One region of the Blautia sp. RTP21359st1_E11_RTP21359_211015 genome, then DNA from elsewhere that is predicted to be linked to it. Evidence: riboswitches for the same ligand, from Rfam matches in the RefSeq annotation. Region 1 holds a riboswitch; each other region holds the start of a gene.

The links. Region 1 has a riboswitch for thiamine pyrophosphate ahead of thiC (phosphomethylpyrimidine synthase ThiC). Riboswitches for the same ligand answer to the same signal wherever they lie in the genome.
Region 2: another riboswitch for thiamine pyrophosphate. It lies ahead of thiS (sulfur carrier protein ThiS); the one in region 1 lies ahead of thiC (phosphomethylpyrimidine synthase ThiC).
Region 3: another riboswitch for thiamine pyrophosphate. It lies ahead of thiW (energy coupling factor transporter S component ThiW); the one in region 1 lies ahead of thiC (phosphomethylpyrimidine synthase ThiC).

The regions. Positions count from the first base shown of each region.
Region 1 covers NZ_JBDGAB010000012.1:73,032-76,296, reverse strand. Annotated here, with positions in the region: gene AB5026_RS06375 (leucine-rich repeat protein) at 1-28, opposite strand, end outside; gene thiC (phosphomethylpyrimidine synthase ThiC) at 323-1,627, opposite strand; TPP riboswitch at 1,792-1,900, opposite strand; gene AB5026_RS06365 (bile acid:sodium symporter family protein) at 2,103-3,104, opposite strand; gene panC (pantoate--beta-alanine ligase) at 3,108-3,265, opposite strand, start outside.
Region 2 covers NZ_JBDGAB010000064.1:48-3,312, forward strand. Annotated here, with positions in the region: gene AB5026_RS16370 (Ig-like domain-containing protein) at 180-1,298, shown strand; TPP riboswitch at 1,390-1,497, shown strand; gene thiS (sulfur carrier protein ThiS) at 1,747-1,950, shown strand; gene AB5026_RS16380 (thiazole synthase) at 2,114-2,899, shown strand; gene thiH (2-iminoacetate synthase ThiH) at 3,093-3,265, shown strand, end outside.
Region 3 covers NZ_JBDGAB010000025.1:42,280-45,544, forward strand. Annotated here, with positions in the region: gene thiE (thiamine phosphate synthase) at 1-399, opposite strand, end outside; gene AB5026_RS10230 (hydroxyethylthiazole kinase) at 416-1,318, opposite strand; gene thiW (energy coupling factor transporter S component ThiW) at 1,281-1,835, opposite strand; TPP riboswitch at 2,172-2,274, opposite strand; gene AB5026_RS10240 (aldo/keto reductase) at 2,598-3,265, opposite strand, start outside.

The DNA of each region.
Region 1 (3,265 bases):
ATGCTATCAATTTTTTCGGAAATTTCATTTCGTACCTTTCCTTCCTTTTTATGTAAACCGTTTATATGTAAGTTCTGTTTTTATTATAACGCGGCCCTGTCTTTTCGCAAGCTGCAATAATGTCCCCTACTCTGCAAAAAACCGCTGTGATCTTCATTTTAGATCACAGCGGTTTATGTTTTATTATCGGAACATCAGACTTTCCACAATTTCAGCATTACTGTTCTTTCCATATCCGCATTCGATCAACCAGTTTTCTGGCTGGATACTGCCAACACCACGTTCTACTGTGATGCTGCATGCTCATATGCATTCTGTATTCTTACAGAATATCGATATGCTCTCCTGCAAGTGCCTTGTTCATGCTTCGTACTGCGCAGAATTTACCACACATGGAGCAGGTATCCTCATGCTCCGGTTTGCGCTCGTTCCAGATACGTTTTGCTGTTTCCGGATCCATGGCGCATTCCCACTGTGCCTCCCAGTCAAGCTTTCTTCTGGCATCTGCCATCTTGTCATCGATCTCACGGGCACCGCGGACACCTTTGGCAATGTCTGCTGCATGAGCTGCGATCTTAGATGCCATGATTCCCTGTTTTACGTCCTCAAGATTCGGAAGTGCAAGGTGCTCGGCCGGTGTTACATAGCAGAGGAATGCTGCTCCGGACATAGCAGCTACTGCTCCGCCGATCGCGGATGTGATGTGGTCATATCCCGGTGCAACGTCAGTTACGATAGGTCCTAATACATAGAACGGTGCACCCTGACAGATGGACTGCTGTACTTTCATATTTGCCTCAACCTGATCAAGCGGCACATGTCCCGGTCCCTCAACCATAACCTGAACGTCCTTTTCCCATGCACGTTTGGTCAGCTCGCCAAGACGTACAAGCTCCTCGATCTGGCATACGTCTGTTGCGTCAGCCAGACATCCCGGACGGCAGGCATCTCCAAGGGAGATGGTCACATCATACTCGCGGCAGATATCCAGGATCTCGTCGTAGTATTCATAGAACGGATTCTCCTCACCGGTCATGCACATCCATGCAAATACAAGAGATCCTCCTCTGGAAACGATATTCATTTTTCTCTTGTGGTTACGGATCTGGTCGATGGTCTTTCTTGTGATTCCGCAGTGAAGAGTTACGAAGTCAACACCATCCTGTGCATGGAGTCTTACTACATCGATAAAATCTTTAGCTGTCAGCGTATCAAGATCTCTCTGATAGTGGATAACGGAATCATAAACCGGAACGGTTCCGATCATTGCCGGACACTCGGATGTAAGCTTGCGTCGGAACGGAATGGTATTTCCGTGGGAAGAAAGATCCATGATAGCATGGGCGCCCATGTTTACAGCTTCCATTACTTTCTGCATCTCTACATCGTAGTCCTTGCAGTCTCTGGATACACCAAGGTTTACATTGATCTTGGTGCGGAGCATGGAACCTACGCCCTCCGGATCGATACATTTGTGATTTTTATTTGCACAGATCGCCACCTTACCGGAGGCTACCAGCGGAAGCAGTTCCTCTGTTGTCATGCGTTCCTTCTTAGCTACGATCTCAAGCTCAGGTGTGATGATGCCTTTACGGGCTGCCTCCATCTGTGTACTGTAATTTCTCATGTAAAAAAAATCTCCTTCCATAAATTCTTTGTGTTTATACAACAAAAAACCGGCTGCTGCAACGCATACGCATCACGGCAACCGGCTCTTACTCTTACGTACTTAATGAAAATCTTCTGTACTTCTGATCTCTTCTGTACTCTCTGATCTTCTGTGTCTTTAAGAATCCTTCGTGCATATGTCCCTACGTTGGCATTATCCAAATCAGGTTATGGGTCAAGACATTTACAGTCTACTCTCAGCTCGCTTCAGCGGGCCCCCCTGTTTTCATATGTTGGGGACGTTTGTTCGTCCATGTGGTTATTATAGTATACCGGCTAAAATTTGTAAACCACAATTCTGCATTTTATGACTTTTTCTTTCGACATAATCTGTCATTTTATCTCTCAAACTCCCCGGGATCTTTCTTTACAGACATTCTTCCACAGCTTTGCTGTTCCCCGTCAGGAGGACATCCGCAATCCGCATTCACTGCTTATTGCTTTTCGCAATTACAGCAGTCGATTTCCCTGATCCGGTCAAGCTCTGCAAGGTTTTCTGCACCTGCACGGCGGATCCCCGCAAAAATGGAACCCGCAATATTGTGCCATACACTGAAGATCGCGCCCGGAAGTGTTGCAAGCGGATTGGCTGCAAAATTAGCTGCTGCCAGTGAGACAGCAAGGCCACTGTTCTGCATACCTACCTCTATAGCTATAGCTGTTGTTCTGGAATACTCCACATGGAAGATTTTTGCAGCCAGAAATCCCAGCATCATACCGCAGAAATTGTGGATCGCCACTACTCCAAGCACCAGAACTCCACAGCTTACGATCTTCTCTGCATTTACAGCCACAATTCCTCCGATGATCATAACAATAGCTACAACCGACACCAGCGGCATAACATCGGATACCTTATCCACATGCTCTCCCGCAAGGCTCCGAAGAAAAACTCCCAGGAGAACCGGGATCAGAATTACCTTTACCACAGAAAGCACCATGGCCCAGAAGGATACTTCCACCCAGGCTCCTGCCAGAACATATACAAGAAACGGTGTCATCAACGGTGCTGCCAGTGTGGAAACTATAGTCATTCCCACAGAAAGCGCCACATCACCTCCTGCGATATAGGTGATCACATTGCTGGCTGTTCCGCCCGGACAGCATCCCACCAGGATCACTCCCAGTGCCAGATCTGCCGGAAGGTTCATCACTTTACACAGAAGCCAGGCGATCACCGGCATAATGGTATACTGAGCCACTGCACCGATCACCACTTCTTTGGGTCTGGAAAAAATTGCCCGGAAGTCATCCAGTTTTATGGTCAGGCCCATACCAAACATGATCACTCCCAGAAATACAGACGTATAGTTCGTCATCCAGGAAAATCCGTCACGCCAGAAAAAAGCCAGGCAGGAAAAAGCGATGATAATGATCCCGATATATCTGGATGCTAGGCTGCTGATAATTCCGATTTTCTTTAAAACTTTTCCCATACATTATACCTCGTAGCTGAAGTTGTCGATCAGTCTTGTTTTTCCGATGTAAACAGCCATTGCTACAAGAACGCTGCGGTCAGCTTTTTCCACCGGCTGCATGGTAAGTGCATCTACCATGGATACATAATCAATCTTTGCCAGAGGCTCTGCTTCGATCA
Region 2 (3,265 bases), on a different contig from region 1:
GGAGAAGCAAGAATCCCCCTGCTTTAGCTGAGGGGAGTGTCAAGCCATTGTAGAAACTGCCGAATTTCACCGAAAGCCCCGATTCGGTGAAAAATATCATAGCAGGAATATTTTTTGTAATGTATACTATATTTGTTAGGGAATCTAGATATACCACAAAGCAGAAAGGAAAAAAGCGTATGAGAAGAAATTGGAAAAAAGCTTTATGTGGCATTTTGACAGGTTTTATGATTGCAACGGCGGCACCAGCTGCGGTTCCGGAGTTGATCAGTGCGACAGAAGTACAGGCGGCGATAGACGTAGCAACGCCGACTATGTCTTCTATTAAGATCTCCGGCAGGAATAAGATTATTTTCAGCTGGAAACAGGTAAAAGGAGTTGCCGGATACCGGGTATACCGCAAGACCGGAAACAGCGGATGGAAAACAGTAAAAAACATCACAGGAAGCAAAAATGTTACGTTTACCGATACAAAAGTAAGTACCGGAGTAAGCTATACTTACACAGTGAGAGCTTACCGGAAATCCGGAAAAAATACGATCTGGAGTAGCTATAATAAAAAAGGACTGACAGCAATCGCAGGTCTGAATTATCTCACCCTGAATAAGACCAGCCTGACACTGGCACCGAAAAAAACTTATACACTGAAGATCAAAGGCACCAGTCTGAAACCGTCATGGAAGAGCAGCAACACAAATGTTGTCAAGATAACTTCTGCCGGAAAGATCACCGCGGTAAAAACAGGAACAGCGGTTATCACAGCGACTCTTGGCGGCAGAAAATTCACCTGCAAGGTTACTGTAAAGAATCCGACCTCGGCTAATACCAGATTGACGCAGAATTATAGCAAACTGAAAAAATACATCAGTCAGAAAGGTAAATATACTGAAGACGGAAATCAGTTTATAAATGTCAAAGTAGATAAAGAAAGTACTCTGATGATCGGTTATCTGAAGAAAGAAGATAAGATAGATATTGGGATGTTGCTCTCTATGCCTTCAGATGGAATCCTTGCCGGACTGGATATTATCGGAAACTGTGTGAAATCTGATACGGTCAGTGTGAAGTCCGCCCTGTCTACAAATGAAGTCTTTCTGCTGGTGACTTCTTCTACAAAAGCATCTGCTTATAAGGGTCAGAATCTGACTTTCTTGTATACAAACGGAAAAAAAGCGATGACAGATCTGCAGGATTCTTCCAATATTATGATGAAAGCGACAATGAAAGTAGCAAATGATTATCTGAAAAAGAATTTAAATCTGACAATGAAAGATCTGGGATTCACTGCTTATAAATAAAAGTTACTGTTCACTCTGCAAATAAAACCGGCAAATAAAACCAAAATTTATTGTTCTTGACATGAAGCAGAATCGGAATTATACTAAACCATGTAAATAACAGGGGAGCTTGTGATGGCAGGCTGAGAGGAAGTCTTCAACTTCGACCCTTATACCTGATTTGGATAATGCCAACGTAGGAACGTATAAGATGAATTTACGGGAGATACTTTGGTGTATCTCCTTTTTTATTGGATGCGGATGTTTTTATCCGATTGAATACGTAAGATCAGGATTTACAGGGAAGGGATCAAGAGCGAACGCTTTTAACCCCGGTATCGACAATTGAATATTGGGAAATTTGAGAGTGAACTGAGTTCATGAAGGGGTGCACCACCGCGGGTGTATTTCTTTGTGAACTCTTTTTTTATTGACGAATAGCTTTTGAAGTTTCCGGAAAGGAGAGATCATGATCACAGTAAATGGTGAAAGCAGAACATTGGAAAAGCCGGTGACAGTAACAGAATATCTAGAAGCATGTAACTATGTTCCGGTGCAGGTTGTAGTAGAGCTGAATGAAGAAATCATTAAGAGAGATACTTACGATACAACAGTACTGAAAGATGGCGATGTTGTGGAGATTCTGCAGTTTATGGGCGGCGGAAGCTGCTGATGTCGCTATAGAGATAAAATTAGGTAGATATACCACGGCAGTAACTGACAGATAAGTTACTGAAAAAATGCAGATGAAGAATGATCTGGCAGAAGAAGGCGCTGGTTATAAATCGGTGGAAATATTTTCTGCAAACAGACATAAAGAAAGGTGGACATAAAAAATGACAACAGCAAACACAAATGAAGACAAACTGATCCTGGGAGGCCATGAGTTTACTTCCCGTTTTATCCTTGGTTCCGGAAAATTTTCCCTGGAGCTTGTAAAAGCATGTATTGAAAAAGCAGGAACTCAGATCGTAACACTTGCCCTGCGCCGTGCAAATGAGGGTGGACTTGCGAACATTCTGGACTATATTCCGAAGAATGTTACGCTTCTTCCGAATACGTCCGGCGCCAGAAATGCAGAAGAGGCAGTTCGTATCGCAAGACTTTCCCGCGAGCTTGGATGCGGAGATTTTGTAAAGATCGAAGTTATCCATGACTCCAAATATCTTCTTCCGGATAATTACGAGACCATCAAGGCAACAGAGATCCTTGCAAAAGAGGGCTTTGTAGTTATGCCATACATGTATCCGGATCTGAATGCAGCCAGAGATCTGGTGAATGCAGGAGCTGCCTGTGTAATGCCACTTGGCTCTCCAATCGGTTCCAACAAAGGAATCTGTACAAAAGAATTCATCCAGATCCTTATCGACGAGATCGACCTTCCGATCATCGTGGACGCAGGAATCGGCCGCCCGTCACAGGCATGTGAGGCTATGGAAATGGGTGCTGCAGCAGTTATGGCAAATACAGCCATTGCAACTGCAGGAGACGTCCGTGTTATGGCGGAAGCCTTTAAGAAAGCTATTGAGGCAGGAAGAAGTGCATATCTTTCCGGTATGGGAAGAACTCTGGAGAGAGGTGCAAGTGCATCCTCACCGCTGACCGGATTTTTGCATGAGTAAAATAATGACAGTATATTGAAAGACTCGGAAATATACGGTTATTAAGGGGAAATCTGTGTAGCGAAAGCGGATTGCGAATATTCACTTGATGCAGATCAACCAGAGCAGAAAAGAAAACGAATGGCTAAAAACAGATACTGAAATATTACAAATTTGAAAATAATAAAAGTACGAGAGGAGCGACACAACAACAATGGCAGAAACAGTACAGGCCAGTCAGCAGGACGGCCATTTTAATGAAAGTATTGTAAATGAAGAAATTCTGGAAGATATGAAAAAGAACCGTATCGATCACATGAAGTACCTTCCGGATATGGAACAGCTGGAAGAATCTGATGTAATGGATCAGGTTATTTCCGCAATGAA
Region 3 (3,265 bases), on a different contig from region 1:
CGCCCCCACACCAAGATAATCCGCACCATCCTCATAAGCCTTCACAGCAGCCTCCACCGTCTTGGCAGTAGCCCCCACGATCTTATCCGGTCCCATCAGCTTCCTTGCCACAGCAACCGGAATATCAGAAGCTCCAACATGCACACCAGCCGCATCACAGGCCAGCGCCACATCCACACGATCATCAATGATCAGCGGCACATTGTAACGATCTGTGATCTCCTTCACCTTAAAAGCCTTATCCAGATACTCCCGTCCACCCTTATTCTTCTCGCGAAGCTGGACCAGAGTCACACCACCCTTACAAGCCTCCTCAACCGTACGGAGCAAAGACTCCTCCGTATGATAAGAACTATCCGTCACCAGATACAACGTTACATCCAAATCTTTTCTATCCATCCTAATCCCCTCTTTTTCAGTACATTTCAATCTTCAACAGATCCAGCAGCTGTCGATCCGAAAGCCCATAGATCTCATCCAGCAGATTTACCTGAAAGCTTCCCGGACCGCGGGAAATCTTCTCCGCTTCCTCGCCGGCGATACCCATAAGTGCAGTACCAAGCACTGCCGCAGCCAGATAATTCCCGGATCTCCCATTTAATTCCGTCTCAACGCCAGACCAGACACCTGCCTCTATACTATCCGTCATTTCTTTCGCAATATTATCTTCGCACCCCGGCAAAAACGCAGCAGTCAGTGCACCGACCATACAGCCGGTTCCTGTGATCCCGGACAGCGCCGCACTGCCATTTTGTACCAAAACAACCCGTTCACCATCCGTAACAAAATCCTGTTTCCCGGTAGCCAGCACGATTGCCTGATTATTTCTAGAAAAAGCCTTAAGCACTTCACTGACTCCATCGATATTTTCCTCAGTCAGAGCATCCTCGACACCCGCATCGATTCCGATCGCATGAGACGGCAGCCCGGAAACAGCCAGAAGCTCTGACATATTTCCCTTCAGCACTGCCGGATGACCGATCCTTAAAAGCTCCCGTGCCAGATCCAGCCTGAGATCACTGCAGGCAACCCCTACCAGGTCCAGAAGAACCGGGATCTTATTTTCCATCGCTGTTCTCATAGAACGCTTCATTGACTCGATCCTGGCATCGGTAATATTCCCGAGATTCAGCATCAGCGCACCAGCCGATGCCGTAATATCTGTCACCTCTGCCGGATGCTCCGCCATGATCGGCCTTGCACCTACTGCAAGGACCACGTTGGCACAGTCATGGATCGAGATCGGATTGGTGATGCAATGGATCAGCGGCTTTTCTTCTTTAATTCGCTTTCGCAGTTGTAAAATTCTTTGTCTCATATGTTTTTGAACCCAAAGCTGCCTGGAATTTCACCAGAAGACCTGCTTTACTCAGAGCCTTCAGGAAAATATAGGCAACACATCCTCCCATTGTGGTTGCTGCAAGGAACATCGGCGTATAATAAAATGCTGTCAGTCCGCCTCTTCCCATCAGGAATGCCATCACCGGATAAGAAACCATGGATCCGATGATACCTGTTCCAAAGATCTCACCGATCACCGCGCAAATGATCTTGCCTTTGGAAAGTCTGTAGAACACACCTGAAAGGAATGCGCCAAATACTGCACCGGTCAGTGCAAGTGGCGGGATTCCCATGAACATCATACGGATCACGCCGATCATGGTCGCACAGAGAAGGGAATACCACGGTCCCATCAGAACCGAGCATACGATATTGACAAGATGCGCCGTGGGGCACATTCCCTCAATCCTCAGGATCGGTGAAATAACGACACCGATCGCAACCATCATTGCCAGCATTACCATACGAAGCGTGTGCATCCTTTGTTTTTCCATAGTGTTTTTCCTCCCTGAAATATCAGGCAGAGCCCTGTCAGATCCGGGCAAAAGCTTCCCGTCTGCTGCAGTCTGCCCTTAGATTTTGGCGGTCGAAGTTCCCTTACTTCCTCTCACTCCGAAAACACGGATTCCCATCGCTTACATGATCCTTCCGGAAAAATCCTCCGGAATATCACTCTCCTGCCAGACATTAAGGCGCTCCCCTTCCTGCCCGCTCGCCGCAGAAGCTCCACATGCAGTCTCTGTCACTTTCACATCCCCACATTGTCAGACCATTCCAGTTCCATTCCTGCATCCGAAAAGAGCGCATCCCATGGCAAACTCCACGGAGACACGCTCTCAGATCACAATCCCTCCGTTGGCATTACCCAAATCAGGTACGGTCGAAGATCTATCTTCCTCTCAGCCTGTCACACAAGCTCCCGCTGGCTCTTTTCTTTTCTGTTTTTCAATATAGCACACACCTATCCCGTTGTCAAACCTCCACTGCTTATTGCTCTTTGCACTCCCGCCGGAGACGTTACTGTTCACTCCGTTCTCAGCAACACGCTTCGCGATGCACAGAATTTATGCTAATCGCATAAATTCGCGCGGTATGTCTCGGGTTTTCTGTGACCTTCGCTCACAAAAAAACACCTCGCGGAATATTACCAGTGAACAGTAACCCGGAAACTTTCCTAATTCAGTTAAACAATTATTTCGACATAAAAAACTCCCTGCTTCACTACTTTTCATAGTAAAACAGGAAGTATATAAATCTTATTTTGAGATCTCGTCGATCAGACGCAGCTCCTCAGCTGTAAACGGTGCACAGTGGATCGCTTTCACATTATCAAGGATCTGCTGCGGCTTGGAAGCTCCGATCAGAACACTGGTAACTTCCTTATGCTGAAGCAGCCAGCCAAGCGCCATATCAGCCAGCTTCTCTCCACGCTGGGCTGCCAGATCGTTCAGTCTCCGGATCTGATCCAGACGCTCCGGCGTCAGCACACTTTCCTTAAGGAATCTTCCATCTTTGCGGATACGGCTGTCCTCCGGGATCCCGTTCAGGTAACGGTCTGTCAGCTGTCCCTGATCAAGAGGGCTGAAGGTGATCAGACCTTTTTTCAAAATGCCGGTGGTTCTCTTGAGACCGTTTTCTTCCACTGTTCTGTCAAAAATGGAATACCGGTTCTGGTTGATCACAAAGGGGCATTTCAGATCCTTCAGGATCGCTGCTGCCTGGCTTAAGGTTTTTCCATCATAATTGGAAAGTCCCACATAGAGGGCCTTGCCCTGCTGAACCGCTGTTGCCAGCGCCCCCATAGTCTCCTCAAGCGGAGTCTCCGGGTCCATTCTGTGATGGTAAAAAATATCCACATATTCCAGACCCATGCGCTTCAGGCTCTGGTCAAGGCTTGCCAGAAGATACTTGCGGCTGCCCCAGT